DNA from 3 places in the Exiguobacterium sp. s57 genome. Region 1 is predicted to be linked to each of the others. Evidence: predicted binding sites of a transcription regulator. Region 1 holds the regulator's gene; each other region holds the start of a gene.
The links. The regulator Rex, encoded in region 1, represses fermentation and respiration genes when NADH is low (regulators of the CRP and FNR family bind a similar motif). The targets are predictions, from matches to a motif close to TTGTGAAATATTTCACAA.

Region 1 (10,727 bases):
AATGAGCAAAACGATGGCATTTCTTATTAGAGGGATGGGAGTCACGGGTGCGCTATTGATTTTATCGATTCCATTTTTCTTTAGTTCTCCCATATCGACCACTCTGATCATTGTCAGTTCGATTTCGTTGATTGCCTTTGTGATGTTTACTGTTTCAGCAATCAGGCTTCGAAAGCGGATAGAGGATGAATGACGCTTATATTAGTAAAGCTATGTACTAAAATCAAGAAAGGAGTAAGTCACTTTGAAAAAACCGTTATTGTGGATTATAGCGGGTGTAACCCTCGTCTCTTTATTGATGGCAACTCAATTATTACTGCCCGTTACCTTTCAAGAAGTTTTTTCGATTTTACTAGTATCGATTATTATAGGATCAGTCATAGGGGTGATTGCTTCGATTTTGCATCACTTTATTATGACTAGAAAAGAAAAAACTAGCTAAAGACAGAGTAAAGCGCCTCGAATAAGAGAATGAAAAAGTATCTTATTCAGAGTGTTTTGATTGATTAAGGAATGTTACACATCACCTTAAAAAATCACCGCTCACGAGGAGCGGTGACTGCGTAACGTTTCTTGAATTCCGAGACCGAGCTGTTCTTGTTCGCGCTCGAGTTGCTCCCATGTGAGAGAGCGATGTCGCAATTCGACGTCGGTCGCCATCGATTCGAGCGTTCGTTGGGTCTCGATATTGTCGAGCCAGTAGTAGAGGTCAATCCCGTCTTCATGTAGGCGCCAAAACGATTTGACGACCTCGAACTCATCGGCCCATTCTCCGACCGGCTTGAATCCATACTTTTCAACGAACGGATAAGGACGTTCTTCCCCGAGCGGGTCGATCACATTTCGGACGAACATCGGCTCAAGACCGGCATGAGCGGTCGCTTCGAGTAAGCGTGTTAACTCAGGCATCGGTTCGATTTCGATGTGTTCCATCACGTCAAACCAGACACGTTTCATATCTTTATCCCATAACGTTGCTTCCACACTATAGGGAGCCCCGGCAGACGAGGGAGCATACATCGTCAACTCGAACGAAAAAGGAATATCCTCTTTATCTCCGGGTCCCAACACGACAGACAGTGGGATTGGTATCTCTTGAATGTCAGATTCTCGATTGAACTCGTTTCCTTCTATAGTGATGTCTTTGAACGTCGTCAAAAAGTTTAGGGTCAATTCTTGCAGTCGGACGACATTGGTCGTCGGGTTAGATACGTGCAAGATTCCAGTCACTACCTGCTTCGGAATGAGTGCCGCAGGGTCAAACGTGATATCAGCTTCAATCTCCGAAAAGAACCATTTTTTGAATCGGTTTCCCCATTTGGACATGGCGGTCGCGCCCCTTTTCTCTAAATTATATGCTGTTATATCTGTTCCCGATTCCTTTTTTCAAAAAACATAGAGAAAAAGGTTGCTTTTTATAACTGTCTCACTTATTATAGAGGATGTCGAAACAATTCAAACCATCGCGGGGTGGAGCAGTCTGGTAGCTCGTCGGGCTCATAACCCGAAGGTCGTCGGTTCAAATCCGGCCCCCGCAACCAATTTTTATTTAATTTCATATGTCGTCGCGGGGTGGAGCAGTCTGGTAGCTCGTCGGGCTCATAACCCGAAGGTCGTTGGTTCAAATCCAGCCCCCGCAACCAATTTTTAAATGAGATAGCGAAACGATAGCGTTTCGTGTTTTTTTTTGCTTAAAATGAAGTGTACAATGAGTACGTAATGAGAAGTGATAAAAGGAGAACCATTCATGTATACATTGATTACGCATTCTGCGGCAGAGACGCAGGCGGTGGCAGAACGTTTGGCTACGCTCGTCGATGCAGGAACGGTCATCACATTAAACGGTGACCTCGGTGCCGGCAAGACGACGTTCACACAAGGGTTCGCAAAAGGACTCGGTGTCACGCGGAACGTCAACAGTCCGACATTCACCATTATGAAACAATACAAAGGGCGTTTGCCGCTCTATCATATGGATGTCTATCGACTCGAGGATACGGGGGATGACATCGGTCTTGAGGAATATATCAACGGTGACGGTGTCGCCATCGTGGAGTGGTCGAACTTGATCGAGTCCTCGCTTCCGGAAGAACGCTTGGCCATCACGATTGAACGGGTCAGCGACGAAGAACGGAAACTGACACTCGCTCCGATGGGTGAGCGTTACGTTCAAATCGCCAAGGAGGTGCTCGCATGAAGCAATTGATGATTGATACCGCGACGACACGTTTATCTGTCGCGTTAAGTGAGGCTGGAGAGATTCAAGCCGAAGCGACGGTCATGGTCTCAAAAAATCATGCGGTCACCCTCATGCCGATGATCGAACAGCTCATGGCAGCAGTCAAATGGACACCGAACATGCTTGAGCGCATCGTTGTCACGACAGGACCTGGGTCGTACACGGGAATTCGGATTGGAGTGACGACGGCGAAAACACTCGCTTATACGCTCAATCTTCCGCTCATCGGGGTATCTGCCCTAAAGCTTATGGCAGCGGCCCCAAATACGGACTTGCCGGTCGTCTCGTTGATTGACGCGCGCCGTGGCAACGCGTATATCGGATACTATCAGCACAACAAGGCACTGACACACGATCAGCACGCCTCGGTCGCGGACTGGTTACGATTGAATAGCCAAGGGCGTTTCCTCGTCGTCGGAGACGTGGAGCCGTTCCGTGACGTGTTAAGCGAATACGACTATATCGAAGCACCGGCTGCCCATCGATACGGGCGCGCGAGTGATTTGGTCGTATTCAGCGATGAGACGAGCGACGTCCATGCGTTTGAACCAGAGTATTTGCGTCTCGCCGAAGCAGAAGCGAAATGGTTAGAGGGACAAAACAATGGCTGACGTGAAAATTCGTCGGATGACGTGGCTCGATGTCGAAGAAGTGACAAAAGTCGAGAAAGCGTCGTTCTCTATTCCATGGACAAAAGAAGCGTTCATGAATGAAATGCTCCGAAATGAACAAGCGATTTATTTTGTCGCGGTCCATGACAAACGGGTCGTCGGTTTTGTCGGGGTATGGCAAATCGTCGATGAAGGACATATCACGAACATTGCCGTCTTACCTGAATTTCGGGGGCAAGGGATTGGAAATCAACTGTTAGCGGAACTCGTCACATTCGCCAAGTCGAAAGGACTTGTCGGATTGACGTTAGAAGTCCGTGTGTCAAACGTCGGCGCACAAAAACTGTATGAACAGTTCGGTTTTATGCAAGCTGGACGGAGAAGGCGCTACTATCAGGATAATAATGAAGACGCCTATATTTATTGGGCGAAGTTAGGAAGTGAATCAGAATGAACACATCACTGATCCTCTCAATCGAGTCGAGCTGTGACGAGACGTCCGTTGCGCTCGTCAAAGACGGAAAGACGTTATTGTCAAACGTAGTCTCTTCTCAAATCGAGAGTCATAAACGATTTGGTGGCGTCGTCCCTGAAGTGGCGTCCCGTCATCATGTCGAGCGTATCACGTATGTCATTGACGACGCGTTAAGCGAAGCAGGCGTGAAGATGGAAGATGTGGACGCGGTCGCAGTCACACAAGGACCAGGTCTCGTCGGTGCCCTTCTCGTCGGCATCAGTGCAGCCAAAGCATTGGCGTTCGCCCATCAAAAACCGCTCATCGGCGTCCATCATATCGCGGGACATATTTACGCGAATGAACTCGTCGAAGAGATGCAATTCCCGCTCGTCTGTCTCGTCGTCTCAGGAGGCCACACGGAACTCGTCTATATGCCAGAACATGGTGTCTTCGAAGTCATCGGTGAGACACGTGATGACGCGGCGGGTGAGGCGTACGATAAGGTCGCGCGCACGCTCAGTCTCCCCTATCCGGGAGGACCTGCGATTGACCGCTTGGCAGCAGTCGGGGAAGACACATACAACTTCCCACGCGTTCGTCTCGAACCGGGTAGCTTCGACTTCAGTTTCAGTGGCTTGAAGTCATCGGTCATCAACGCCGTACACAATGCGGAGCAACGGGGAGAGACGGTCATCCCTGAAAACTTGGCGGCGAGCTTCCAGGCGAGTGTCGTCGAAGTGCTCGTCGAGAAAGCGATCCGTGCCGTGAAGGAAAAAGGGGCGAAGCAATTGCTTGTCGCAGGTGGTGTCGCGGCGAACCGTGGCCTCCGCGCAGCGCTTCAGGAAGCGGCTACAGCTGAAGGGATTCAACTCGTCATTCCACCGCTTGACCTGTGTGGGGACAACGCCGGCATGATTGGGGTTGCGGCACATCACGCGTATGTGCGCGGTAAGCGCGATACACTAGCGATGAATGCGGTTCCTGGGTTATCCTTAGAAGAGAGCATGACAGTCTAGGGGGAAATAGAGACATGACGAAACGCATCATCATCGGAGGACTCATCGTACTACTCGTCGTTGCGACGTTCTTACAAGTACGTGAGATCATCCGCGCTTACAATATCGCCTATCAAGAGGAGATTGTTCCAGAAGAGACACGAGTGAAGTCACTGACTGGAGAAGACACATTGGAGGGCATCGGTCGCGTGACCGGAGAGAATACGCTCATCGAGTCACTATATGGCTACACAAGTGTCGTCGACCAAGAGCCAGAGCGTGTGATCGTCGTTGATCGCAATCTCGGGGTACAGCCAAAAGCGAGCGATGCTTATTATGAAATCGAGCGGGGTCGCGAGGCAACGGAAGAAGAAGCGGCGAAGTTTGATGATTTGATCGAGGAGCTCGACGAACAGCAGCTGTTCGCGCAAGTCATCTCGACACACGAGGCACGCTATGTGACGAATGGCGAAAAGCCGATGACGTTCTATAAGGTGTTCACACGTGACGTCGATACGAACGAGGCTGTCTTCTTTATCGCTGAGGACGGGACGAAGCTCGACTTCCATACGGTAGGATTCCAGCCGTTACGATATTTCTAATATAAAGAGAGGTCGGCGTATGACAACGCTGACCTCTCTTTTTACTGTTTACGCTTTTGGTTGTCGATAATTCTCCCGGTGCCACGTGTTGATACGACTCACGATGAACACGAGAAGGGCGAGAATCCACATGAAGAGTGTCTCTTCGTAGAAGTGGGCCCATACCGAGCCTGGCGCATAGAACGTATGAACGGTCACGTCGACCGGCCAGACGACGATGCGAATGAAGAGCGTGCTCATGAGTAGACCACTGAAGAGACTGAGCAAGATCCCTGGCCACGTCTGAATGATGAAGCCGATGACGACCGGTAAAAAGTAAAAGAGAATAGACGGGACGATCGTCGGCTCACCGCGGATGAGTTCAGATACGAACTCGGTCCCGGTCGGCACGATATAGGCCAGTCCCGTGAGGAACGCTTGAATGAACTCGATTCGCATGGCACGGGTACGCATCATGTATGGAGTTCCTCCCATTCCGCATAGAGTGCGGTGATCGATTCTTTCGCTGCGTCCGATTCGGTCGATAGTTCTTGGGCACGGGCGAAGTCGTTGAAGACGTCCGGCTCACAAAGCAACTGTTCGATCTCGTCGAGACGCTTCTCATGTTGCTCGATCGCCAGCTCGATCTCTTCGATGCGCTGTTTGATCCGGCGCTCTTCCCGTTGCTGTTCCTTGTCGGCGCGTTGTTTTTTCACGACGACCTGCTTCGTCTCCTCACGGGCGAGTCGGGCGAGTTCTTCGAGCTCTTCTTTCTTCTCGACGTAGTACGAATAGTCTCCGAGATACTCATCGATGCCGTTCGGCGTGATCTCTAATACACGTGTCGCGAGACGGTCGATGAAGTAGCGGTCATGCGAGACGAAAAGGATCGTGCCCGGATAGTCGAGGAGGGCATTCTCTAAAATCATCTTCGAGTCGAGATCCAAGTGGTTCGTCGGCTCGTCTAAGATGAGGAGGTTCGGTTGCTCGAGCTTCAGCTTGGCTAACGTAAGACGTGCCCGTTCACCACCCGATAGTTCGAGGACACGTTTCGTGACATCATCCCCGCTGAAGAGGAACTGACCGAGAAGACTCCGCACTTCTTGCTCACGCATGAGCGGCCAGTCGTTCCAAATCTCATCGATGACACGGTTTGTGTCAGACAAGTTTTGTTGCTCCTGATCGTAGTAGCCGATCTCGACGCCGGTCCCGTAACGGATCTCACCCGTGAGGACGGCTTGTTGTTTCGTCAACACTTTGAGAAGTGTCGACTTCCCGACCCCGTTCGGACCGACGAGCGCGACGGATTCACCGCGCTGCAGCTGGAAGCGGAGATTTTTGGCGATTTCTTCCTCATACCCGATGGCGAGGTCACTCGCGCTCAACACATCGTTCCCGCTCTGGCGTTTGATGGAGAACGAGAGGACGGCGCTGCGTTCGTCACCGTCCGGGGCATCGAGTCGGTCGACTTTCTCGAGACGCTTCCGCACGCTTTGTGCACGCTTCGTCGTCGTCGCTCGGGCGATGTTTCGCTGAATGAAATCCTGCATCTTGGCAATCTCTTCTTGCTGCGACTCGAACTGCTTCTTCTCTTGCTCGTAAATGGCGGCCTTCTGTTCGAGATACTTCGTGTAGTTCCCGACGAAGCGACGGCTCCGATGACGTGACAGCTCATAGACGACCGAGACGACACGGTCGAGGAAGTACCGGTCGTGGGAGACGATGAGGACGGCTCCTTTATAGCCGCCCAAGTACTTCTCGAGCCAGGCGAGCGTCTCGATGTCCAAATGGTTCGTCGGCTCATCCAAGATGAGCAGGTCAGGACTTTGAAGGAGCATCTTCGCCAAGGCGAGACGCGTCCGTTGTCCCCCGGATAGCGTGTCGATGCGACGTTCGAAGTCATCCGGATAGAAGCGCATCCCATGGAGGACCGAGCGGATGGTCGCTTCATACTGGTAACCGCCACGCTCTTTGAACGTATGCTGCTCTTCATCGTAAGAAGAGAGGAGACGTTCGTACGCAGCGGCGTCATTTAGGATTCGTTCGGATCCCATATCGGCTTCCATGCGACGGAGCGTCTTCTCCTGCTCGATCAAGTCCGTGAAGACGGTGAGCATCTCGTTCCAGATTGTCTCGTCGGATTCGAGTCCTGAGTCTTGGGCGAGATAGCCGATGGTGACGTCTTTTGGCTTCATGATGTCCCCGGAATCATAGTTGTATTCACCAGCGATGACTTTCAAAAGTGTGGACTTACCGGCACCGTTCCGACCGACGAGGGCGACACGTTCACCTTCCTGGATTTCGAGTTTTACGTTTTCTAAAATCGGCTCGACGCCGAAGGATTTGGATAAGTTGTTGACTTGCAGTAGGATCAAGTGAAAAAACCCCTTTCTCTCTATTTAGTATACTGTATTTTTCAGCGATTTTAGGTATATTCGTTGAGTGGTCATGTGAATTCGTTTACAATCAAGGTGTATGAAATTCAGATTCGTTTGTAACGTGTCGTAAAAAGGAGGCTCTTTCCGTTGAGTCAAAACGAACCAAAGATTCCACAAGCGACAGCCAAACGGTTGCCACTATACTATCGATTTATTCAAAGCCTGCATGCGTCAGGGAAACAACGTGTCTCTTCAGCAGAACTGAGTGAGGCGGTCAAGGTCGATTCGGCTACGATTCGCCGTGATTTCTCGTACTTCGGTGCGCTCGGTAAAAAGGGATATGGCTATAACGTGCAGTATCTGTTAGACTTTTTCCGAAAGACACTGAATCAGGACGAGATTACGAATGTCGCCTTGGTCGGGGTCGGTCACCTTGGGACGGCATTCGTCAACTATAACTTCCTTAAAAACAATAACACACATATCGTCGTCGGGTTCGACGCAGACGAGACAAAAGTCGGCACGACGATGTCAGGCGTCCCAATTCATCACGTCGATGAGATGGAACAGATCATGAAGCAAAACAAGATCGACGTCGCCATTTTGACGGTACCTTCTGCCTATGCGCAGCCCGTCGCAGACGACTTGGTGCGATTCGGCATCAAGGGTATCTTGAACTTCACACCGGCACGACTCACTGTACCGGACACCGTTCGCGTCCATCACATCGATTTGTCGATTGAGCTGCAGTCACTCATTTACTTTATGCAACACTATCCAACCGCTGAGGGGGTCCATCAATAATGGAATTACTAGCATCATCACTCGTCGTCGGGATGCCAGGTGGGGTGAGTCTATTTGTCATCGCCATCATCGCACTCATTCTCTTCGGACCGAAGAAATTACCGGAGTTTGGTCGCGCGGCCGGGCAGACGCTTCGTGAGTTCAAAAATGCAACGAACGGCATGATGAACGAGCACGACGAGAACGACAAGAACGACAAGAAAGCTATCGAAAAGAAAGAGCAGTAAGCCATGAATCATCAACCTGATCAAGAGCGGGAACTCACCGATCACTTGACAGAGCTGCGGAGACGACTGATGCTATCTGCATTTGTCGTCTTTGCCTTCTTTTTGATGGCTTTGCCGAGTGTCAAATATGTACTCGCGTACTTGCAAGAAGATCTCATCGAACGTGGGCTCGAACTGAACGCCTTTGGGGTCGCGGACCCACTCATGATTTACTTGAACTTGGCGCTCGTCATCGGCCTGATTGCGGCGAGCCCATTCCTACTGTATCAAGTGTGGGCATTTGTCGCACCCGGTCTGCATCCGAATGAGCGGAAAGGCACGCTTGCCTATATCCCGATCATCTTCGGATTGTTCTTGATTGGTCTTGCGTTCGCCTACTATTGGTTGTTCCCGCTCGTCCTCGATATCTCGACGGACCTCGGGCAAGACCTCGGACTCGAACAACTCATCGGGGCCAATAATTACTTCACGTTCTTGTTGCAGCTGACAATTCCGTTCGGTCTATTATTCCAATTACCGGTCGTGACGATGTTCCTCACCCGGATCGGTGTCGTGACCCCGTACTTCTTATCGAAGATTCGAAAGTACGCGTACTTTGCGCTATTCGTGGTCGCGGCGTTCATCACACCACCGGACTTGACGTCGCACCTCATGGTGTCACTACCGCTCTTCTTCCTATATGAGATCAGCTTATCGATTTCACGTATCACCTATAAAGGGGTGCTGCGCCGGGAGAAAGAAGCGATGGTGCAAGAACAGATGGATTTAATGAAACAGATGAATGAGAAATGAGCATCGTTCCTTCCAGGGAGACGGTGCTTTTTTGATTTTTGGTAACGAACGTTTTTCAACAACACGAAAACACATGACTGACATGATAAAATAAAGCTACTCAGTTGGATGCCAGGGGGAGAAGCGATGATTTGGGAGTACTACGGGGATGCAATCATCATCATCGGTGTGTTGACGACGATTTTATTGATTGCCATGCTGAACTTTTTGAAGTCGAAATTTAAGCGAAGACTCGTCTTTTCGTTGATGCTGCTCGTGGTAGGATACACGCTGATCTTGATTGGTCTCGTCTTTGTTCGCGGATGGGATGGTCTGGGCTGGAGCATGATCGGCTTCAGTTTATACGTGATCGGTCTTGTCACCTATATCGGCGTCGTCATCTATCACTGGATCAAAGCACGACGCACGACGAATTCGTAAGTGAACCGTTCCGGTTGCGGGACGGTTTTGTTGTCACGCATGGAGTTCAAACTTTAGACACTTTTACGTGAAATAGTGAGCAAAAGGATTGTCAAACCTTCTTGTGAAATAGTACACTAAGTTCAGAAAGTGAATGTGATTTTTATCACAAACGCTAACTTGCCTAACACCTAAAGGAGAGACAATCATATGAAAATCGCAGTCATCGGATGTACACACGCAGGAACAGCAGCTGTTAAAGGATTACTCGCCAAGCATGACAATCTCGACATCACCGTTTACGAGCGGAACGATAACGTCAGCTTCCTCTCGTGTGGGATCGCGCTCCACGTCGGTGGGGTCGTCCAACGTGCGGAAGAGTTGTTCTACTCCTCTCCACGTGAACTTGAAGAACTCGGTGCGACGATGCGCATGAAACATGACGTCTTGTCGATTGACACCGAAGCGAAGACGGTCCACGCCAAAAATCTTGAAACCGGGGAAGACGTGCATGACACGTATGACCGTTTGATTGTCACGACGGGTTCATGGCCAATCGTCCCAACGCTCCCAGGAATCGAAATGAATGGAATCGAGCTCTGTAAAAACTATGCGCATGCCCAACGCATTATCGAGCGTGCGACGGATGCGACGAAGATTGCCGTCATCGGGGCGGGCTATATCGGGGTCGAACTCGTCGAAGCGTTCGAAGCATACGGAAAACATGTCACATTTATCGATAGTGCCGACCGCATCTTGAACAAATATCTCGATAAGTCGTTCACAGATCCATTAGAAGCGGACATGACCAGTCGCGGGATTGATCTCGAACTCGGTCAGACGGTCGATGCGTTCCGTGGAACAGATGGGAACGTCACACATGTCGTGACAGACAAAGGTGAATTCGAAGCGGATCTCGTCATCTTGTGCGTCGGATTCCGTCCGAATACAGGACTCCTAGAAGGACAGGTCGACATGCTCGGGAACGGCGCCATCATCGTCGATGAATACATGCGCACGAGCAACCCGGATATCTTTGCGGCGGGGGACAGTTGTGCCGTCTACTACAACCCGGCACGCACACACGCCTATATCCCACTTGCGACGAACGCTGTCCGCATGGGAACGCTCGTCGCGGAGAACTTGATGCAACCACGAGTCCGCTACCAAGGAACACAAGGAACGTCAGGACTTCGACTTTATGACTGGAATATCGCGTCGTCTGGTCTGACGGAAGAAGCGGC
Region 2 (10,727 bases), on a different contig from region 1:
CCGGCAATCCTGCTGCTTACTCCCGAATATCACGGTCATATCGTCGGAGGACTTGGAAAGCGGGTCGTTGATGAGGTCGAAGCGAGAGCGAACGAAGGTGAAATCGTCTACGTGTTGACACCATACCACGATGAGTTACCAGCGTATGAGCGGCATGGGAACATACATGTGTATCGAGTGAGCCCGACTAGTACATTTTTAGAACATGTCATGAATCAGGTGGCCACGCAAAATATTGCGTATGTCAAACTAGTTCATGAATTGGCGAAACAGATCTCTTTCAAAGTGGTTCATCACTTTGATTGGATGACGATTCCTGCGGCAAGAGAACTTGCGCAATCCCTTTCGCTTCCGTTATACTCAACTATGTTGTCCTTCGAAGCGACACGCAATCCACACGGGCATGGTGGTTTATTCGATGCGATTCATCGCATTGAGAACAGTGTGTTCCCTGAAGCGGAGTGCGTTTATGTCGGTGAAGAGATTTCAATCCATGACTTGAAGCAATGGTACAAGGTGAGTGAGAATGTCAATACTTGCCTGCCTCTTGAATCTTCTCCGTATGGACAGAAACCAATGAAAAAGAACGTGAAATAACCTTGCTTTTTCAAAAGAAACTTGGTAGGATAATTGAGTATGCTTAGACTGTAAAGCAAAAGCACTTGATACAACATCATTGAGATGGGAGTGAAAGAAATGCGCGTTAAAATTACATTAGCTTGCACAGAAACAGGCGATCGCACGTACATCACGAAGAAAAACAAACGTAACAACCCTGAGCGCCTCGAGTTGCGCAAATACAACCCACGTCTCCGTCGTCACACGCTTTACCGCGAAGTGAAATAATGAGAGACCGGCCGTCACATATGTGGCGGCTTTTTTTATAAGGAGGGACGAGTTGTGGAAGAAAAAGCAACATTAAGACGCATCGTGCATCAATCCATCAAGCAAATGACGAATCGGCAACTCGTCGATCGAGCGATACACCAACGACTGTTTTCATCCTATATATGGAAAGAAAGTCAGACAATCGCAGTGACATCTTCACTTCCGCTTGAAATTGATACTTCTCCAATCATTCACGAGGCATTTGAAGCAGGAAAAACGGTTTGTGTCCCGAAAGTAACGAGGCAAGGACTTACATTTCACATCATTCATTCGGTCGATGATCTCGAGGCGGGAGTCATGAATATTTTAGAGCCGACGACTCTACCGACGACGAGGCCAATCGACCTCTGTGTTGTGCCAGGAAGGGTATTTGATCGGGCGGGATATCGAATTGGCTGGGGTGGAGGATATTATGACCGTTTTCTAAAAACATATAAAGGAACAACAATTGCTTTGGCTTACACGAATCAGCTTGTAAGTCATGTGCCGACTGAACCACATGATCTGCCTGTTGAATGGATCGTGACAGAAAAGGAGATGATCCAATGTTCGCCATATTTGTTGTAACTTGTATCGTCGCCTATCTCGGTTATCGGTTGCAGTCATTAACGTTTTTAGGAGCCATCTTGACAGTGCTGACAGGGACGTTGATTGGACTATCGTTTGGGTGGTTTGGGCTATATTTGCTAGGTGTGTTTTTCTCGACCTCGTCGCTCGCCTCGAAATATCGTTCACGCGATAAAGAAGGAGTGGATGATATCATCGAAAAAACAGGCGCTCGCGACGCCATACAGGTATTGGCCAACGGTGGAGTCGGTATTCTTTGTGCACTCGGGTATCTGCTCACAGAAAATTTTGTCTACGTTTATATGTACATTGTGTCTATTGCCGCGGCGACAAGCGATACGTGGGGGTCGGAGTTTGGTGTGCTCTCAAAAAATAAGCCGCGATTCATGTTCACGTTTAAGCGAGTCGAACCGGGGACAAGCGGTGCAGTTTCCACATTCGGCACATTCATGTCGATTATAGGGGCTTTCGTAATCGTGATCTCTTCTATCTTATTTGTCCAAATGGATGTGGCACTGCTCCTCATGTTATGGGGGATCGGGCTAAGCGGTAGCGTCATCGACACGTTACTTGGAGCGACTCTGCAACGCAAGTTTCGTTGTACTGTCTGTGGCAAATTGACTGAAAAAAAAGTTCATCACCAGGTCTCGACGACATACGTGTCTGGATGGCGCCTGCTCGGTAACGATGCGGTCAATTTCATCTCTATATTCGGAGCGACTTTGATTTGTTTTTTTGTGCTCGGATGAGGGTAGTACAGGAAATGAAGATGTTCCATTTGAATGTGAATATTGTCACAATATCGCCAAAGTGAAAACGGTTTCTATTGTAGTTAGGGTTTGTGAATGATGTTACAATCATGTTGTAACAGAGATAACAAAAACATGAAACAGATTGTTCGAAGGGTGGAGAATCAATATGGAAACATTAAATCATGCTAAAGTAACACGTGTCGCACTCGTGGGTGCAGGTGCGGTAGGTGCGAGCTTCGCTTATCAATTAACAACAGCAAGTCTATGTGAAGAACTCGTCATTATTGATATCAATAAAGCAAAAGCAGAAGGGGAAGCGATGGACTTGAACCATGGCGTCTCATTTGCTTCATCACCAATGCGTGTTTGGGCAGGGGATTACACGGATTGTGGGGTAGCTGATATTGTCGTCATCACTGCCGGTGCGCCACAACGTCCAGGTGAAACACGTCTTGACCTCGTTGAAAAAAATGCGAAGATTATGAAATCTATGATTTCAGAGATTATGGATTCTGGTTTTGATGGAATCATTATTATTGCCTCAAACCCGGTTGACATCATGACACATCTCGCATGGAAATATTCGGGTCTTCCGAAACATCGAGTCTTTGGTTCAGGTACAGTACTAGATACATCTCGCTTACGCTATATGCTTGGCGACTACTTTAATGTAGATCCGCGCAACTGCCACGCCTACATCATGGGCGAACATGGAGATACAGAATTCGCTGCTTGGAGCAACGCCCGCATTTACGGAAAATCGGTCGAGCAATTGCTTGAAGAGCATGACGAATATAACTGGCAAGATCTCGAAGATATTTATGTGAACGTTCGTGACGCGGCATATCATATCATTGAGCGTAAAGGTGCGACATACTACGCGATTGGTCTCGGATTACTTCGTTTGGTCAAAGCCGTCCTTCGTAACGAAAACACATTGTTGACAGTCGGTGCTCATCTCGACGGGGAATATGGCCTACATGATATCCATATCGGTGTACCAGCCATCATCAATCGTCAAGGAGTGCGGGAAGTCGTTGAGATCGAATTGTCAGAAGAAGAGCATCAAAAAATGCAACACTCTGCGAACGTGCTCATGAAAACAATGGAACCTGTCTTGTAACCTCTATATAGTGATGACCCGTAACCATCTGGTTACGGGTATTTGTGCATCCAGAACAAGTCCCGATTTTGTCGTGAGGTGCTCAGTGATTTACAATAGAATGGAGAGAATACTTGAGAGAGGAGGGAGTTCCATTGGCTACGACTTGTTTTTGGGAAGATATCTATCGGGCGGTTGAAAGCGGCGGGCGAATTGAAGGGATATTAGAGCCTTCACGCGCGGTCATTTTGTTCGACACGAAAGCGGGAGATAGCTATGACCTGTACATTCAGTCCGAAAAAGCATGGGCAAATCATGTCGGGACCGATATTCATGCTATCCTAAACGCATTTCGCCTATCTCGGATCGGACGGAAGCGATTGACGATTCATTTGTATGGCGAACGTCTCGTAGATGAGGAGAGGATTGATTCACTAACATTTCCAATCCCGGCAAAAGTAACAATATCTCGATCTATCTGCACGCCCACTATGGAAGAAGAACGGTTTCGAATGCTTGCTGTCTCCCTTGACCGCGAAAAAAAGTCTGAGTTAAAAAAGCGGTTCTCATTCGGTAAACCGCAAGTAGTATACGGTCTAATGTTTATCACATTTTTAGTCATGTGGTTAGCTGAATCTGTCGGCTCAACTCTTGACCCGAATACGTTGATCGCATTCGGTGCAAAAGTGAATCCACTCATTGAGCAGGGAGAATGGTGGCGCTTGATCACACCGATGTTTCTGCATATCGGATGGTTCCACTTTTCGATCAATATGTTTGCCCTTTGGTCACTCGGTCCACTCGTCGAACGAATGTATGGTTCGATTCGGTTCCTGATTATCTATGTGATTGGTGGGGTTTTGGCGACGACAGCATCATATGCATTCAGTGAATCAATTTCTGCGGGTGCCTCGGGTGCGTTATTTGGGCTTGTCGGTGCTTTACTTTATTTTGGACTACGAGATCGTTCTCTCTTTATGAAGACGCTCGGACCTCCGCTCTTTATTATGTTAGGATTAAATGTGGGACTAGCGTTTGTTTTAGGGGCAAGTTTGGATCATTTTGCGCACGCTGGTGGACTAGTTGGTGGATTTGTCGTCTCTGGAGTCGTAGGATTACCAGATGAAGATAATCGCGCACAACGAATTATATTTTCCGTGCTCACGATCATTTTATTTGGTCTACTATACGGGTACGGATCTTGGTGAGGAGAGATTTCAATGATTGATACACTAAAAACATTAGTAAACATTCCGAGTCCGTCTGGGATGACGGAAGAGGCCATTCGATTCGCAGAGCGAGAATTACAAGCACTCAATGTCAGCACGTCTCGGCTACATAAAGGGGCATTACTTGCAACATTTCCTGGGCGTTCAAAAGAGGCGCGGCTCTTGACGGCGCACGTTGATACGTTAGGTGCGATGGTTAAAGATATCTTGCCGAGTGGACGCTTGCGTTTGACGCAAGTTGGAGGATACGCTTGGACAGCGATTGAAGGTGAGAATTGTCTCATTCATCGAGAAGAAGGCGATGCGATTGAGGGAACGATCCTCATCCATCAGTCGAGTGTACATGTTTATAAGGACACGAACTCAGCTGAACGTTCTGCTTCGAATATTGAAGTTCGATTGGATGAAAAGGTGCATTCGCGGGAAGACGTGACAGCACTCGGAGTCGAAGTAGGTGACTTTGTCTCGTTTGACCCCCGCTTCAAGGTGACGTCTTCAGGATACGTGAAATCACGCCATTTGGATGATAAAGCATCTGTCGCCATTTTATTGGATCTCGCAAAAGACCTGGTCCGTTATGACTTACCGCACACCGTACACTTCTTGATTTCCAATTATGAAGAAGTCGGGTTTGGAGGCAACGCGGGCATCCCGGAAGACGTCGTAGAATACATTGCCGTTGATATGGGTGCGCTTGGGGATGGACAACATTCAGATGAGTATACTGTCTCGATTTGTGCCAAAGACTCTTCGGGACCATACGATATCGAACTTCGAAGAACATTTACGTCTCTCTGTAAAAAACATGAAATCGCTTATAAAGTAGATATTTATCCGTACTACGGCTCAGATGCGTCCGCTGCTATTCGTGCAGGCTATGATGTGAAACATGCATTGATTGGCCCAGGGATCGAATCAAGTCATAGTTATGAACGGACACACACGTCATCAATGGAAGCGACACGTGATTTGTTGTATCGTTATGTATTGACAACGATGGAGGAAGAAGCATGAAAAATTTTTATGATGTCCAACAGTTTTTAAAATCGTTCGGGACCATTATTTATATTGGGGAGCGGGATGCTGAAATCTCACTCATGATGATGGAACTAGACGAAATGTATGAAGGGGGCATCATCGAACAACGCGTTTATGATACGGCCAAAATCATTTTGACTCACGAATTGAAAAATTCAATAGATTGACAGAAATCCCCTTAGTGCAAAGGGTTGCACTAAGGGGATAATAGTGTACACTAGTCAATGAAAGCGATTTAGTTGAGATGAGGAGTGAACGGTATGAAATGGTTATTAGGTATCGACATCGGTGGTACAACGGTGAAGATGGCTGTTTTAGACATGAACGGCATCATTTCTGATAAGTGGGAAGTCAAAACGGATATTCGGGAGAATGGTGTACATATTCCAAAGGACATCGCAACGTCTTTTGAAACATATCTTGAGACATCCGGGAAGAAAAAAGAGGATTTCGCGGGTGCGGGGATTGGAGCGCCTGGATTCATTAACTTCTCGGAAGGAGTTGTCGAATACTCGCCGAACATCGGGTGGAAAGATTTCGCCCTTGTCAGTGAGTTCGAACAAGCGGTTGGACTTCCGGCTGTTCTCGAAAACGATGCAAACGCAGCAGCCCTCGGTGAAATGTGGAAAGGTGCCGGTGAAGGTGCATCTGAACTATTGGCAATCACGCTCGGAACGGGTGTCGGTGGTGGCGTAATCACAAATGGAAATATTGTTCACGGAACAGCGGGCATGGCTGGAGAAATCGGACATATTACAGTGGAGCGAGATGAAAATAAGGCTGTTAAGTGTGGTTGTGGTCGTCTTGGATGTATTGAAACGATTGCCTCTGCGACCGGTATTTCACGTTTAGCCCTACAGAAGCGAAAAAATCAAGACACCACGTTGAATGAATTGAAAGACGTAACAGCGCGTGACGTGTTTGAGGCATATAAAGCCGGTGACTCGATTGCGACAGAAGTAATCGATGAGATGACCGAATATCTCGGATTGACTATCTCAAATATCGCAAACACACTCAACCCGAAAATGATTGTCATCGGTGGTGGCGTTTCTAAAGCGGGTCACGCGTTACTCGAACCACTTGATGCTCAATTCAAACGTTTCGCGCTCGAACGCGTATACGAGTCGACGTCGTTTAAAATTGCAGAACTTGAAAATGATGCCGGTGTGATCGGATGTGCTTGGCTAGCACGGAAACACTTCCTTCCAACACGCGTATAACACGAGCACGTCTGCACTTTGCAGGCGTGTTTTATTATGGAAAAGGGTATGGTAAATTGTAAAATTTGTAACGCCACAGTTGATTTTTTATTAAAAAAGGAGTAAGATTTGAACTTGATACTGGATCTGTACTATTCAATCCGAATTGTACAATATGTAAACAAATATAAAAAATAATGGCTAAATAAACCCATGCCGAAAACTGAAAAGAGGAGGAGACCGTCAGATGAATTCATCTCAACGCTTCTCGAAGCTATCAACGAGACTGAACGACACGGTCCGCGCTTCGTTTCAAGAATATCGTCTATTTTGGATTTTTACGTTATTGCTTTGGACGAAGACGTATATCGTCTATCAATTTTTCTTCAACATTCCGATCGAAAACACTGCACAAGCTTTTATCTTACTGATTAGCCCAATCAGTTCGACACTATTCTTGTTTGCCTTCCACTTCTTTTTTAAAGGGAACAAACAAAAATGGGTGCTTTACACGCTTTACGCAATTGCATCGTTTATCTTGTTTGCAGATGCCGTGTATTATCGGGAATTCACGGACTACTTGACGATGCCTGTCATTATGCAACCGTCGAACATGGAAACGTTATCGACTTCGTTCACTTCACTTCTTGAATGGAAAGATTTAATCGTTCTTGGTGATGTGTTCGTCTTACCATTCATCTTATGGCGGATGAACATGAAAGAGAACGCTGCCTCACACCGACGTGCGCTCGTCACATTCGTTGTAGCTGTGTCAGTATTCTTGTTCAACCTTTCGCTCGCAGAAACAGAACGTCCTGAATTGTTGACTCGTTCATTTGACCGTGAACTACTCGTGAAAAACATCGGTACTTTCAACTTCCATGTATACGATGCGATGCTCCAAACGAAAACATCGGCTCAAAAAGCGATGGCTGATGAATCAGAGCTTGCGACGATTGAACAGTTCACACGTCAAAATTATGCTGCACCGAATCCAGATTTGTTCGGTAAGTATAAAGGGAAGAATGTCATTGTCGTTTCGTTCGAATCGGCACAGAACTTCACACATAACATGAAGGCGCCAAACGGAGAGTATATCACCCCAAACTTAAACAAACTGATTGAGGAGTCTCACTACTGGCCGAACTATTACCACACAGTTGGTCAAGGGAAGACTTCGGACGCTGAGTTTGCACTCGATAACTCGCTATACGGTCTTCCACGTGGTGCCGTATACTTTACAAATGCCGATAATGAATACCAAGCACTTTCTGAGATGATCAAAGAAGATAATTATTATTCAGCTGTGTTCCACGCGAACAATAAATCGTTCTGGAACCGTGATCAAATGTATAAAAACGTCGGGGTCGATCAGTTCTTTGATGAGAAGAGTTATGACCTTGGGAATCCAGAAAATATGACAGAATGGGGTCTTTTGGATGATAGTTTCTTCGAGCAATCTATTCCAATGCTCCAAGAACTACCAGAGCCGTATTATGCGAAGTTCATTACATTAACGAACCACTTCCCATATACGATGCCAAGTGAAGACTATGAGCTCGTTCCAAAGTTTGAAACAAGTTCGACAACATTGAATAATTTCCCGCAAGCACTTGCGTACCAAGATTATGCACTCGGTCTCTTTATTGAACAATTAAAAGAGAACGATATGTGGGATGACACGATTTTTGTCGTCTATGGTGATCATTATGGAATCTCAACAAACCACAATAGTGCAATGGCAGAGTTGCTTGGAAAAGAAGAATTAACACCTTTCGATGTTGCGAAATTACAACAAGTACCATTCGCTATTCATTTACCGGATCAGAAGAATGGTGAAGTGCATGAAACAATCGGAAGTCATGTTGACATGAAACCGACAATCTTGCATTTACTTGGAATCGATACGTCGGACACAATCGGTTTCGGGAATGATTTATTCTCAGAAAACCGAAACAGTCGTGCAATCTTCCGTGATGGTACGGTCGTGACGGATGAATATGTCTGGACACAATCGACATGTTATAATGCTACATCTGGTGAAGTTGTAGAAGACACGTCACTATGTGGTCCGATCACAGAGGAAGCGGAAAAGATATTACAGATGAACGATGATTTAATCTATTCTGACTTACTCCGTTTTAAAGAGCAGACGAAAGAATAAGCGATTAGTTGATGAAGAACCGAATCACTTTATGTGATTTGGTTCTTTTTTTGTAGAGGACAGTGTTTCTATCCTTTTCTTAAAAATGAATCAGATGAGTCAATCGAAAACTGTACATCAGGTTGATTTTTGACACAAAAAAAGCGACCGAAGTCGCTTGCTGATTTCTTGCTGCAAATCATTAACCTGGAATTCCGCCGTAAATCAATGTGGCGATCCCAAAGAATCCGAATACGAGTACAGTTAAAGCTGCAAATACGAGCGGAAAGAATTGGCGTTTTTGGAATGAACGAAGCATTCCCCATACAGCCACAATGGCGACGATGACGGAAATCCATCCGAACGGTTCATACAAATGCATGACGAGTTCCCCCTTTAATTATACGTCATGAAATTCATAAAAATTTCACTGAAATATCATTATTATTTTATCCGATTATTGGGGCGCTGTCGAGCAAAGGTTGACATCGATACAATTTTGCCACAATATTGTTTTGAACAAGAAGGGGATGAATCAAATGCAAATTAAGAAGATTACGTCTGGCTTAGCACAAGAGAATGGATATGTTCTTGAAAAAGACGGAACTGTCATTGTAATCGATCCAGGAACAGATGATCCAAGGTATTTTGAAGTGATCGAACATTTCGGTAAACCTTCTGCGATTTTATTAACTCATGCGCATTTTGATCATATCGGTGGAATTGATGCACTTCGTGAGCACTATCAAATACCCGTATACGTGCACCGTTTTGAAACAAGTTGGTTGACGGATGGAGAAAAGAATGGGGCGGCCGCATTCAATCTACCAGTTCCGGCAATGAAACCGGCAGAAAAGACATACGAAGGCGATATGCTGGTCGTTGGGAGCATCGCATTCCGGCTCTATCATACGCCGGGTCACTCCCCGGGAAGTGTTGTCTTGTACATGAAGGATGAAGAAGTTGCATTTTGTGGTGATTTGATATTTAAACAGTCTGTTGGACGAACCGACTTGTTCGGGGGGGATCAAAAGGCGTTAATGGGATCAATCGATCGGATGAAGCAATTGCTCCCTGATTCGACAGTTCTCTACTCTGGACATGGTCCTCGGACAACGTTAGAAGATGAGAAGCGGACAAACCCGTTCTTCAAACAGTAAAAAAAGATTGTCTCCGGTGAGACAATCTTTTTTTACATTTGGAAGTTGCTCCAATACGTAAAGACAACGAAGAAAATTGTCAAATACGCCCCAAAGACATATACATACGTTTTTTCAGTTAACTTTAAGTAACCTAGAGCGACAAAGAAAATCGTTTGTGCTAAGAAGACAAGTCCCATAACGATAAAGTCACCAGTATGTTCACTACTACTTTGGTCGCCGCCAAGTGCGCCTACGAAAGCAAGTGCCGCCACTAGCCCAGTCCAAAAGCCTAGGACACGAAACATTCTTGCCATGTTAATCCCCCCATGCGTGCATTATTCCATTCTCATTCACTATTTTACCAACACATTCGAAAAAATGCTATGGAAACGTGAGAATTGCGCAAAATAATCGTGAAAAATATGTGAAATCATTCTGATAAAAAAAGTTGTACAAATTTTTAATAAAGTTGTACAAAACATATACAAAGTGGGTATATAAGTGTATAATCAACTTATACAAACTGAACGAAGTAAAAAGTTGAATGAGGGAGGATTATAAAAATGTCATCAGAACTAATGTTTTATACGTATCCAAGCTGTACTTCTTGTAGAAAAACGAAAGCGTTTTTACAGGATCAAGAGCTTCAAGTGAGTGAACGTCA
Region 3 (10,727 bases), on a different contig from region 1:
TGCCATTGTTGACGCGTTGTGCACTTTCTGACGAGCTTCCGCGTCGCTACCGTTTTCATACGCTTTTGGTAGGTAGTCGAAGATCATCTTCATCGAACGGAGCGCAAGTCCGTCCGTATAGTCGTTTGCCATGACTGATACGTAAGCTTCGATGGCGTGTGTCAACACGTCCATTCCTGTATCTGCCGTGATTGATGCTGGTACGGTCATGACGAACTCAGGGTCGACGATGGCGACGTCTGGTGTGATCGCGTAGTCAGCAATCGGATATTTCACATTACGTTTTTTGTCTGTAATGACGGTAAAAGGTGTTACTTCTGAACCTGTACCAGAAGTTGTTGGGATTGCGACGAACATTGATTTGTTACCGAGTGTCGGGAACTTGTATGTCCGTTTGCGAATATCCATGAATTTCTGACGAAGGTTTGAGAACTTCTCTTCTGGACGTTCATAGAAGAGCCACATTCCTTTCGCAGCATCCATCGGCGAACCACCACCAAGTGCGATGATCATGTCTGGCTGGAAGTGACGCATCGCTTCAGCACCGTTCATGACCGTCTCAACAGATGGGTCTGGTTCGACTTGGTCGAAAATACGGTACTCAACACCTGCTGGTAAGTTTTTGATGACTTTATCAGCGAATCCGAGTTTGACCATCATTTCATCCGTTACAATCATCGCCCGCTTTTTCGTTGTGAGTGATTGAAGGTATTGGACAGAGTTTTTCTCAAAGTAGATTTTTTCAGGTACTTTAAACCATTGCATATTCACGCGACGTCTCGCCACCTTTTTCACGTTGAGTAGATGTTTCGCCGTCACGTTTTCAGAGACGGAGTTTTTACCGTAAGACCCACAACCGAGCGTGAGGGATGGTGTCATTTCGTTGTAAAGGTCACCGATTCCACCGTGTGCTGATGGTGAGTTGACGATGATGCGACAAGCTTTCATACGAAGACCGAAATCAAGGATGGCATCGTCGTCCGTTGAGTGGATGACAGCTGTATGGCCGAGACCACCGATTTCAAGCATTTTTTCAGCAACCGCAAATCCTTCTTCACGTGATTGAACTTTATAAGCACCGAGGACCGGGCTCAATTTTTCATGTGAGAGAAGTTCTGTCGCGCCAACCGTTTCAAGTTCAGCAATCAAGATTTTTGTGTCAGCTGGGACTTTGAGACCTGCTTTTTCTGCAATCCACGCTGCCGGCTTCCCAACGATCTCTGGGTTGACTGCGCATGTGTCCGTACGGATGACGAGTGTTTCAAGTTTCGCTTTTTCTTCAGGTGAGCAGAAATAGCAACCGAGTGCTGTCATTTCCGCTTTCACTTCTTCGTATACTTCTTGGTCGACGATGATTGCTTGTTCAGACGCACAGATCATCCCGTTGTCGAACGTTTTTGAAAGGATAACGTCTGAGATGGCACGTTTCACTTTTGCTGTTTTGTCGATATAGGCTGGTACGTTACCAGGTCCGACACCGAGAGCCGGTTTACCAGTCGAGTAGGCGGACTTGACCATCGCTGCTCCACCAGTAGCAAGGACCATCGCGACACCAGGATGATTCATGAGTGCTTTCGTCGCATCAAGTGACGGGACTTCTACCCATTGAATCAAGTTTTCAGGAGCTCCTGCGGCTACCGCTGCGTCACGGAGGACCCGCGCTGCCTCACTAGAACATTGTTGAGCTGACGGGTGGAAGGCAAAGATAATCGGGTTACGTGTTTTAATGGCGATGATCGCTTTGAACATCGTAGTAGAAGTAGGGTTCGTGACCGGTGTGACACCTGCAACGACGCCGACCGGCTCTGCGATGTATGTGATTCCGTTTTGAACGTCATCTTCAAGGACGCCAACCGTTTTCTCTCCACGAAGTGAGTTATAAATATATTCTGTCGCAAAGATGTTTTTGATCATCTTATCTTCAAAGACACCGCGACCTGTTTCTGTATATGCTAGTTTCGCAAGTTCGACGTGCTTCTCTAGACCTGCGAGCGCCATCGCTTGTACGATGTGATCAATTTTCTCTTGGTCGAACGTCATTAACGTATCGAGTGCGGCGTGTGCGCCCGCTACGAGCGTATCCACCATTTGTTCTGCCGTTGTTTCCACTTTTGCTTTCTCTTTAACTGCCATGTTAGGTTCCTCCTCATAAGTGAGAGCTTTTAATGAACATATTGACTTGATGGAAGCACGATGTGGTGCTTGTTTTCAAGAGATTGTGCTTTCCTTCACATTCATAGAATACAATGTTTTCCCGGTTTTGTGGGTGACAACAATGTGAACTCTTTCACAATATTTTTTTATCATTTGTTGATAGCTCTTGATTTTTTCATGCACCCTCAGTAAAATCGAATACGTTTTCATGAAAACATGAGTAACAATTCATGTAAACGCTTACATTAATTGTGTCAGTTCTATCTCTTATAAGATGTATCAATCATCACATCAACCCGTTTTTAGGTTCAACTGCACCTAACTCGTGTATAATGAACATAGAACCTAACTAGGAAGTGAATCTATTATGCCGAAACAAGATGCAGCGGACCAGTTTGTCAAACTAATCCCTTTAATTCGTCGTAAATTGCTACGTCGATCTGATTTTCCTCAAATTCCAAACTTGAACTTTTCTCATTTCCATCTATTAATGTTGATTGAAGACGAGGGGGCAGTCACGAATGGACGAATTAGCGAGACACTCTCCATCGCACCACCGAACGTCACCCCTCTCATCACGAAACTGTTGAACGAGGGCTACATTACCCGCGTACCCGACGAACGGGATCGCCGAGTGATATGGAACCAGCTGACGGAGAAAGGTGAGCGAATCTTACTTGAACGAAGAGACTCGTTCCGAACGCTATTCGAAGAGCGCCTCGCATTTTTAAATGAAGATGAGACAGACCGGCTGATTGAAAGTTTGAAGACCCTCACTGAGATTGTAGAGAAAATGGACAAAGGCGACGAGTAAATCTTTACTCGTCAATTCAGCCAACTTCTTATATAATCTGTAATGAATCTACGTACAAATGGAAAGAGAGATGACATGTAATGGGTCGTAAATGGAACAACATTAAAGAGAAGAAGGCGTCTAAAGATGCCAACACGAGTCGCGTTTATGCGAAGTTCGGTCGCGAAATCTATGTGGTCGCCCGACAAGGGGAACCAGATCCTGAATTGAACCAGTCATTAAAATTTGTGGTGGAGCGCGCTAAAACATATAACGTGCCTCGCGCAATCATCGATCGTGCAATCGATAAAGCAAAAGGCGGCGACGAAGAGAACTTCGACGAACTTCGTTATGAAGGATTCGGACCGAATGGTGCGATGGTCATCGTCGACACGTTGACGAACAACGTGAACCGTACAGCATCAGAAGTTCGTGCTGCTTTCGGTAAAAACGGAGGCAACATGGGCGTCAGTGGTTCGGTCGCTTATATGTTCGATGCGACAGCCGTCATCGGTGTCAACCAAATGTCTGCAGATGATGTTCTTGAACTTATGATGGAACACGACCTTGACGTTCGTGATGTCATCGAAGAAGACGAGACGGTAATCGTCTATGCCGAGCCTGAAGCGTTCCACGCCGTTCAGACCGCATTCAAGGCTGCCGGGGTTGAGGAGTTTGCCGTCGCAGAGTTGACGATGCTCCCACAGAACGAAGTGTCGCTCGATGACGCATCGAAAGAACAATTCGAAAAATTAATTGACGTTCTCGAAGACTTGGAAGATGTGCGCCAAGTGTATCACAACGTCGATATGTAACACGCAAGCGATAACTTTTACGAGTTATCGCTTTTTTCATGAGCGATTTGACAAGGGTCACATCATATGTTAAATTTCAAAAAGTCTTTATCATATTAAAGTGATACCAAGAGAAAGAAAATATGAAAGGTGTTGGATGTATATGAATGCAGTGTTACTTGCAGTCATCGTCTTATTCGCGCTCGCCATCAGTCGAGTGCACATTGTATTATCCTTAATATTAGCGGCGCTAGTCGGAGGGCTTGTTGGAGGACTTGAGTTTAACGATACGTTGACCGCTTTTAGCGACGGCCTCGGGGGCGGAGCGAGCATCGCGCTCAGTTACGCACTCCTCGGCGCATTCGCCGTCGGGTTGTCGAAGACGGGTCTACCAGACGTCTTGGCCGAAAAACTGATTGCCATGTCGGGTCGTGACGTGTCGGGTAAACGCGTGAGTTATGTCAAAGCGTTCTTATTGTCGCTACTCTTATTATTGTCGATCAGCTCACAGAACGTACTCCCGATTCACATCGCCTTTATCCCGATTGTGATTCCACCGTTACTCGTCTTATTCAATGAATTGAAACTAGATCGCCGTCTCGTAGCGACAATCTTAACTTTCGGTCTTGTGACACCATACATGTTGTTACCGGTCGGATTTGGCGGAATCTATTTGAATGAGATTCTCATTGCGAATGTCGAAGCGAACGGCTTGACAGTCGGCGACGTCAATATCATCTCAATCATGGGAATCCCGGCATTAGGTATGGTCGTCGGATTGATCGCAGCGTTCATCCATTACCGGAAACCGCGAACGTATGAAACAATCGCACTCGGACCGTCTGACTATGAAGTTCGTCAAATGGGCGGTTTCAAGATGATCATGACGCTTGTCGTTGTTCTCATCGTTCTCATCGTTCAATTACAGACCGAGTCGATGATCGCCTCGGCAGTGACAGGACTGATGTTACTCTCGATTTTCCGCCTCATCCCTTGGTCGGAGGCAGATGACATCTTCACAAGCGGCATGCGCATGATGGCGTTCATCGGTTTCGTCATGATTGCCGCAAGCGGATTCGCAGCCGTCATTCGTGAAACAGGCGCGATTGATCCGCTCGTCAACGGTGCGAGCAATCTGATGGGTGACTCGAAAATGATTGCCGCTCTCGTTATGCTACTCGTCGGACTAGTGATCACGCTCGGAATCGGGTCAAGTTTCTCGACCATTCCAATCATCGCAGCCATCTTTGTTCCTCTTTGTGTACAGTACGGTTTCTCTGTGGAGGCGACGATTGCCATCATCGGGACTGCGGGTGCTCTTGGTGATGCGGGGAGTCCTGCAAGTGACTCGACGCTCGGACCTACGAGTGGATTGAACGCTGACGGCCAACACGATCACCTACGTGAGACGGTTTGGCCAACGTTCCTACACTACAACATCCCTCTCATCATCTTCGGGGTGATTGCGGCAATGGTCCTTTAATCATTTCTTCCGTCGTGAATAAATAGTTCCTAGTAAAATTAATATGAGGATAAACCAGATTCCGGTGTACATGAGGATTTCGGTAAACATAAAACTCCTCCTAAACAAAAGATAAGGAGCGACGGTTGTCGCTCCTTTTTTATGATGAGGTTTTTAAGACAGTCTTGCAAGTTTCGAGATAGGAGTCGACGACTTCTGCCACTTCTCGCCCTTCTCGAATTGCCCAAACGATTAAGCTTTGACCTCGCTTCGCATCCCCGGCGACAAAGACGTTATCCGTTGCTGTATGGAAATCCTTCGTCTTTTCGACGCCGATTTTCCGCAATTCATGCTCCGGTCTCTCAAACCCAATCGCAACGAGGACGAGGTCCGCAGGATACGTCTCTATCGAATCTTCTTCCACGAAGAAAGTCGCCTGACCATCCGGGTTGACAACTTTCGTCATCCGTTCCGTTTCAATCCCAGTGACACGTCCCTCTTTCGTGACGATTTGGTTGGAACGAATCAAATACGTTCTCGGGTCTTTCTCATACACCGCGAGCGATTCAGCATACGCATAATCGGTCGTTAGCGTGTCAGGCTGCAACGGCCAAGGTTTCTCAGGTGCACGAAGCAACCCTTTTGATGGGTGCTTACCAAATTGAACGACTGATTTTGCGCCTTGACGAATCGCAGTCGCCACGCAATCGGCGCCTGTGTCCCCACCTCCGATGACGATGACATTTTTGTCTTTGGCGTCAAATTTCGATTCGAGATGTACTCCTTTTCGTTCATGCATCGAGGCTGTCAAATAGTCCATTGCCATTTCCACGCCAATGGCATCATCTCCATCAATCCCAAGCGTACGCTGTTTTTGTGCGCCAGTCGCCAAAATGACAGCATCGTACTCGTTACGAAGCGATTCGACCGTCACGTCGGTACCGACCTCTACATTCGTCCGGATGACGATTCCCTCTTGCTCGAGCAGGCGAACACGACGTCTTACGACACCTTTATCCAGTTTCATGTTCGGGATTCCGTACATGAGGAGCCCTCCCGCTTCGTCCGCTTTCTCAATGATGGTGACCGAATGTCCAAGTTGATTCAATTGATCGGCTGCAGCCAATCCGGCTGGACCGCTTCCGATAATCGCGACCGTCATCCCGGTTCTATGCTGAATCGATCTCGGTTTCACCCATCCTTCTTCAAAGGCACGATCGATGATTGTCCGTTCAATCGATTTGATGGCGACAGGATCTTCACTAATGGCGAGCGTACATGATCCTTCACACGGCGCCGGACAAACCCTTCCCGTGAACTCCGGGAAGTTGTTCGTCTCCATCAATCGATGATACGCACCCATCCAGTCTGCTTTCGTGACAAGCTTGTTCCATTCTGGAATAAAGTTATGAATCGGGCATCCAATCGTCTCCTGACCAATCAACTCCCCGACATGACAGAACGGTGTGCCGCAATCCATACAACGTGCGGCTTGTTGCTGGACAGATTCGTCATCCATACGAGACGCATATTCATCATAATCTCTCACCCGTTCATCAACCTGACGCTCTGGTAAGGTCGTTCGCGCGATATTCAAAAAGTTATGTTTCATGCGGTACCTCCTTCAGTCACGACGCGGAACAATTCAAGTGCTCGGTCGGCCTCACTCAATTCTGGACGATTCGCCTCAATCTGACGCATCACGTCTAAGACGTTCGCATAGTCTCTCGGAACGACTTTCACAAAGTGTGAACGCACTTGTTCAAATGACTCTAAAATCGTCCGTGCTTTGACGCTGTCTGTATGGAATTGATGCGCTTCAAGAAGTGTATAAATTTGTTCCATGTCCTCATCGTCCAGTTCTCGTTCGACGGAAACGAGTTCCTCATTGACGAGTTGTTCATACGCTTGTGCTCCGTAAATATAAGCTGTTCCACCAGACATACCGGCCGCAAAGTTTCGCCCAATCTGTCCGAGTACGAGAACAGTACCACCCGTCATATATTCGCAGCCATGATCTCCGACTCCTTCGACGACTGTCGCTGCACCTGAGTTACGGACGGCAAAACGCTCGCCGACGTGCCCGTTAAAGAAAGCTTGACCGCTCGTCGCTCCGTATAAGCAAACGTTACCAGCAATCATTTGTTCACTCTCGTCAAAAGGGGCATGTTTTTCAGCAATCAACGCCAGTTTCCCTCCACTCAAGCCTTTACCGATATAATCGTTTGCATCTCCAATCACAGAAATGGTGATTCCACGTGGTATGAATGCACCTAAACTTTGTCCGGCCGACCCACTAAGTCGAAGTGAAATCGTATCGTCCGGAAGACCAAACTGACCATGAACTTTCGTTACTTCAAATCCTAACTGCGTCCCGACCGCTCGATCGGTGTTGCGAATCCGGCCAACGAAGAATGTCGGCTGCAACGAGCTAATCGACCGGGAAACTGCTGGAATCAATTTCCGATGATCATAGGAATAATATGCCGGATGAGGTAGCTCTTCAGATTCTGGGAGTGGTGTCGGCATTGAGAGCATCGGTGCTAAATCCAACCGTTTTGCTTTCGGATGAATCGTCTTCCACTCACTTTCTTCGAGTAAATCCGTTCGACCAATCACTTCGTCGAGTGACGTCACACCAAGTGATGCTAAGATCTCCCGTACTTCTTCAGCTAAGAATGTCATCAAGTTGACGACATGTTCTGGTTTCCCCATGAATTTTTGGCGAAGTACCGGGTCTTGCGTCGCCACACCGACCGGGCAAGTATCTAAGTGACATGCGCGCATCATGATACAGCCGAGAACGACAAGCGGTGCTGTCGCAAAAGCGAACTCTTCCGCTCCGAAGATTGCGGCCATGACGATATCCCGCCCTGTCATAAGCTTACCGTCCGTCTCAAGCGTGACTCTCCCCCGCAATCCATTCAATGCAAGCGTTTGATGTGTCTCTAAGAGACCGAGTTCCCAAGGGAGTCCCGTATGCTTGATTGATGTCTTCGGAGAAGCACCAGTCCCGCCATCATATCCACTGATGACAATCGTATCCGCGTTCGCTTTTGCCACACCTGCCGCAATCGTCCCGACCCCTGATTTCGATACGAGCTTGACACTGATTTTTGCGTTCGGATTCACATGCTTTAAATCAAAAATCAGTTGTGCCAAATCCTCGATGGAATATATATCGTGGTGCGGAGGCGGCGAGATCAGTCCAACCCCAGGAACCGAACCTCGAACTTCCGCTACCCATGGATACACTTTGTTCCCCGGAAGTTGTCCACCTTCTCCAGGTTTTGCTCCTTGAGCCATTTTAATTTGAATTTCATCGGCATGATAAAGATATTCGGCTGTCACACCGAAACGTCCACTCGCGACTTGTTTGATGCGACTGATTCGCTCGTTTCCAAATTCATCTGCCACATAACGAGCGCGGTCCTCTCCCCCTTCACCAGAATTACTTTTCGCACCAATCTGGTTCATGGCGATGGCGAGTGTTTCGTGCGCTTCTTTCGACAACGACCCGAACGACATCGCGCCGCTCTTGAATCGTCCCACAATCGAAGTGATAGGTTCAACTTCGTCAAGCGCCACAGGACGTTGTGCTTTGAACGTAAACAACTGGCGGATAAACTGTCCTGAAGACTCATGCAATTTAACGTAGGCGTCGTAGTACTTTCGATCATTCTCGCGGCAAGCTCGTTGCAACAAATGAATTGTCTTTGGATTGAATGCATGCTCTTCTCCGTCTGCCCGCCACTGGAAATCGCTCCCCGCTTCTAGCGGACGATTCGTCTGGTAAGCGGATTCGTGCAACACTCTCGCCTCGCCCTCTAGTTCAACGAATCCAATCCCAGATAGTTGAGATGTCGTTCCTCGGAAATGCCTTTCAATCAATCGACTGTCTAATCCGATCGCTTCGAAAATTTGAGCCCCACGATAGCTTTGAATCGTCGAGATACCCATCTTCGACATGATTTTGACGATCCCTTCTACGACCGCTTTCTGATAAGATCGAACAGCCTCTTCAAACGTATGAGCGATTTGACCATGTTCAACTAAGTTTTGAATCGTTGCATACGCGACGTATGGATAGACCGCATCTGCTCCGTAACCAATCAACGTCGCTGCCTGATGCACTTCTCGAACTTCTCCACTCTCACAAATGATGCTACAGCTCGAGCGTAAGTTCTCCCGAATTAAATGCTGGTGTACCGCACTAAGTACGAGAAGTGAAGGCATTGCAATTCGCAACTCATTCATGAGGCGATCAGATAGGACGATGACGTTCGCACCTTCTTGAACAGCTTGACTGACGCTCTTCAAGAGTACGTCAAGTGCCGATTCTAAATCACTCGCAAATGTTGCATCGATTCGTTTGAGTGTAAGTCGTTCATCAATCTGATCAAGGGTGGTGCCATCAATAATCGGATGGTCTAACCAGACACGCTTCGCATGCCCGCGTCCTGTATGGACCGGATCTCCTTGCGGACCAATCCAGGTGAATGTCGCCGTGACAATCTTCTCTCGTAATGCGTCAATAGGCGGGTTCGTCACTTGTGCAAAATGTTGTTTGAAGTAATGGAATAGCGATCGTGGGCGTGTCGAAAGCACAGCGATTGGTTGATCGTGTCCCATCGACCCGATTGGATCTTTCTCGTCATTAATTAAAGGAACCATGTATTGTTCGATGTCCTCTTTTGTATAACCGAATGCACGTTGCACACGATCTAGCTCTGAAACCGTTTGCTCCTGAACACCTCTGTCCTCACTAATCATCATTTGCTTTAGCCATTTATGATATGGCTCTGACTTCGCAATCGTCTCCTTGATTTCACTGTCAGGAATCAATCGCTTCTCAATCAGGTCAATCAACAACAACTGCCCTGGTCTGAGGCGTTGTTTTGATTTGACGTTCTCAGCATCGACCGGAATGACCCCCGTCTCAGACGACAGGATCAATTCCCCGTCCAATGTTTCGATGTAACGCATCGGACGCAATCCATTCCGATCTAAAATTGCCCCGATTTGCCGACCATCTGTAAAGACGACACCAGTCGGACCATCCCACGGTTCCATGATTGAAGAATGATATTGATAGAAGTCACGTTTGAAAGGTTCCATTTTCGCTTCCACGAACGGTTCTGGAATTAACATCATGGCTGTGTGCGCTATCGAACGACCGGTCCGTGTGAAAAATTCAAAGGCATTATCGAGCATTGAGGAGTCACTGCCATCCTCTTGGAGAACAGGGAACAAGTGATTCACGTCTTCAAACAGGTCTGTTGAGGTGACTCCTTCACGTGCACGCATCGCATCGATGTTTCCTCGTAACGTATTGATTTCACCATTATGGACAATCATCCGGTTTGGATGCGCTCGTTCCCAGGACGGGAATGTATTCGTTGAGAATCGAGAATGGACAATGCCGAATGTACTCTTATAGTGAGGCGATTGTAAATCCAAGTAAAATGCGGAGATTTGGCTAGGCGTCAACATTCCTTTATAGACAATTGTCTTCGTCGACAAA

Region 2: the regulator Rex is predicted to act here: its motif matches at 2,238-2,255, upstream of KNO98_RS03525 (L-lactate dehydrogenase).
Region 3: the regulator Rex is predicted to act here: its motif matches at 2,276-2,293, upstream of adhE (bifunctional acetaldehyde-CoA/alcohol dehydrogenase).

The regions. Positions count from the first base shown of each region.
Region 1 covers NZ_JACSKR010000006.1:1,940-12,666, forward strand. Annotated here, with positions in the region: gene KNO98_RS12810 (hypothetical protein) at 245-442, shown strand; gene KNO98_RS12815 (sporulation protein) at 544-1,326, opposite strand; tRNA gene KNO98_RS12820 (tRNA-Met) at 1,465-1,541, shown strand; tRNA gene KNO98_RS12825 (tRNA-Met) at 1,567-1,643, shown strand; gene tsaE (tRNA (adenosine(37)-N6)-threonylcarbamoyltransferase complex ATPase subunit type 1 TsaE) at 1,748-2,197, shown strand; gene tsaB (tRNA (adenosine(37)-N6)-threonylcarbamoyltransferase complex dimerization subunit type 1 TsaB) at 2,194-2,850, shown strand; gene rimI (ribosomal protein S18-alanine N-acetyltransferase) at 2,843-3,304, shown strand; gene tsaD (tRNA (adenosine(37)-N6)-threonylcarbamoyltransferase complex transferase subunit TsaD) at 3,301-4,323, shown strand; gene KNO98_RS12850 (hypothetical protein) at 4,338-4,904, shown strand; gene KNO98_RS12855 (hypothetical protein) at 4,953-5,360, opposite strand; gene KNO98_RS12860 (ABC-F family ATP-binding cassette domain-containing protein) at 5,357-7,258, opposite strand; gene KNO98_RS12865 (redox-sensing transcriptional repressor Rex) at 7,409-8,065, shown strand; gene KNO98_RS12870 (twin-arginine translocase TatA/TatE family subunit) at 8,098-8,292, shown strand; gene tatC (twin-arginine translocase subunit TatC) at 8,296-9,084, shown strand; gene KNO98_RS12880 (YesK family protein) at 9,211-9,504, shown strand; gene KNO98_RS12885 (FAD-dependent oxidoreductase) at 9,694-10,727, shown strand, end outside.
Region 2 covers NZ_JACSKR010000001.1:668,436-679,162, reverse strand. Annotated here, with positions in the region: gene KNO98_RS03545 (1,4-alpha-glucan branching protein domain-containing protein) at 1-597, shown strand, start outside; gene rpmG (50S ribosomal protein L33) at 682-846, shown strand; gene KNO98_RS03535 (5-formyltetrahydrofolate cyclo-ligase) at 901-1,455, shown strand; gene KNO98_RS03530 (DUF92 domain-containing protein) at 1,434-2,204, shown strand; gene KNO98_RS03525 (L-lactate dehydrogenase) at 2,374-3,330, shown strand; gene KNO98_RS03520 (rhomboid family intramembrane serine protease) at 3,465-4,517, shown strand; gene KNO98_RS03515 (M42 family metallopeptidase) at 4,530-5,552, shown strand; gene KNO98_RS03510 (YqgQ family protein) at 5,549-5,743, shown strand; gene KNO98_RS03505 (ROK family glucokinase) at 5,837-6,799, shown strand; gene KNO98_RS03500 (LTA synthase family protein) at 7,026-8,942, shown strand; gene KNO98_RS03495 (DUF2759 domain-containing protein) at 9,124-9,303, opposite strand; gene KNO98_RS03490 (MBL fold metallo-hydrolase) at 9,461-10,081, shown strand; gene KNO98_RS03485 (DUF2626 domain-containing protein) at 10,114-10,377, opposite strand; gene KNO98_RS03480 (Spx/MgsR family RNA polymerase-binding regulatory protein) at 10,627-10,727, shown strand, end outside.
Region 3 covers NZ_JACSKR010000001.1:307,255-317,981, reverse strand. Annotated here, with positions in the region: gene adhE (bifunctional acetaldehyde-CoA/alcohol dehydrogenase) at 1-2,133, opposite strand, end outside; gene KNO98_RS01625 (MarR family winged helix-turn-helix transcriptional regulator) at 2,522-2,968, shown strand; gene KNO98_RS01620 (YebC/PmpR family DNA-binding transcriptional regulator) at 3,049-3,762, shown strand; gene KNO98_RS01615 (Na+/H+ antiporter family protein) at 3,905-5,224, shown strand; gene KNO98_RS01610 (glutamate synthase subunit beta) at 5,364-6,815, opposite strand; gene gltB (glutamate synthase large subunit) at 6,812-10,727, opposite strand, start outside.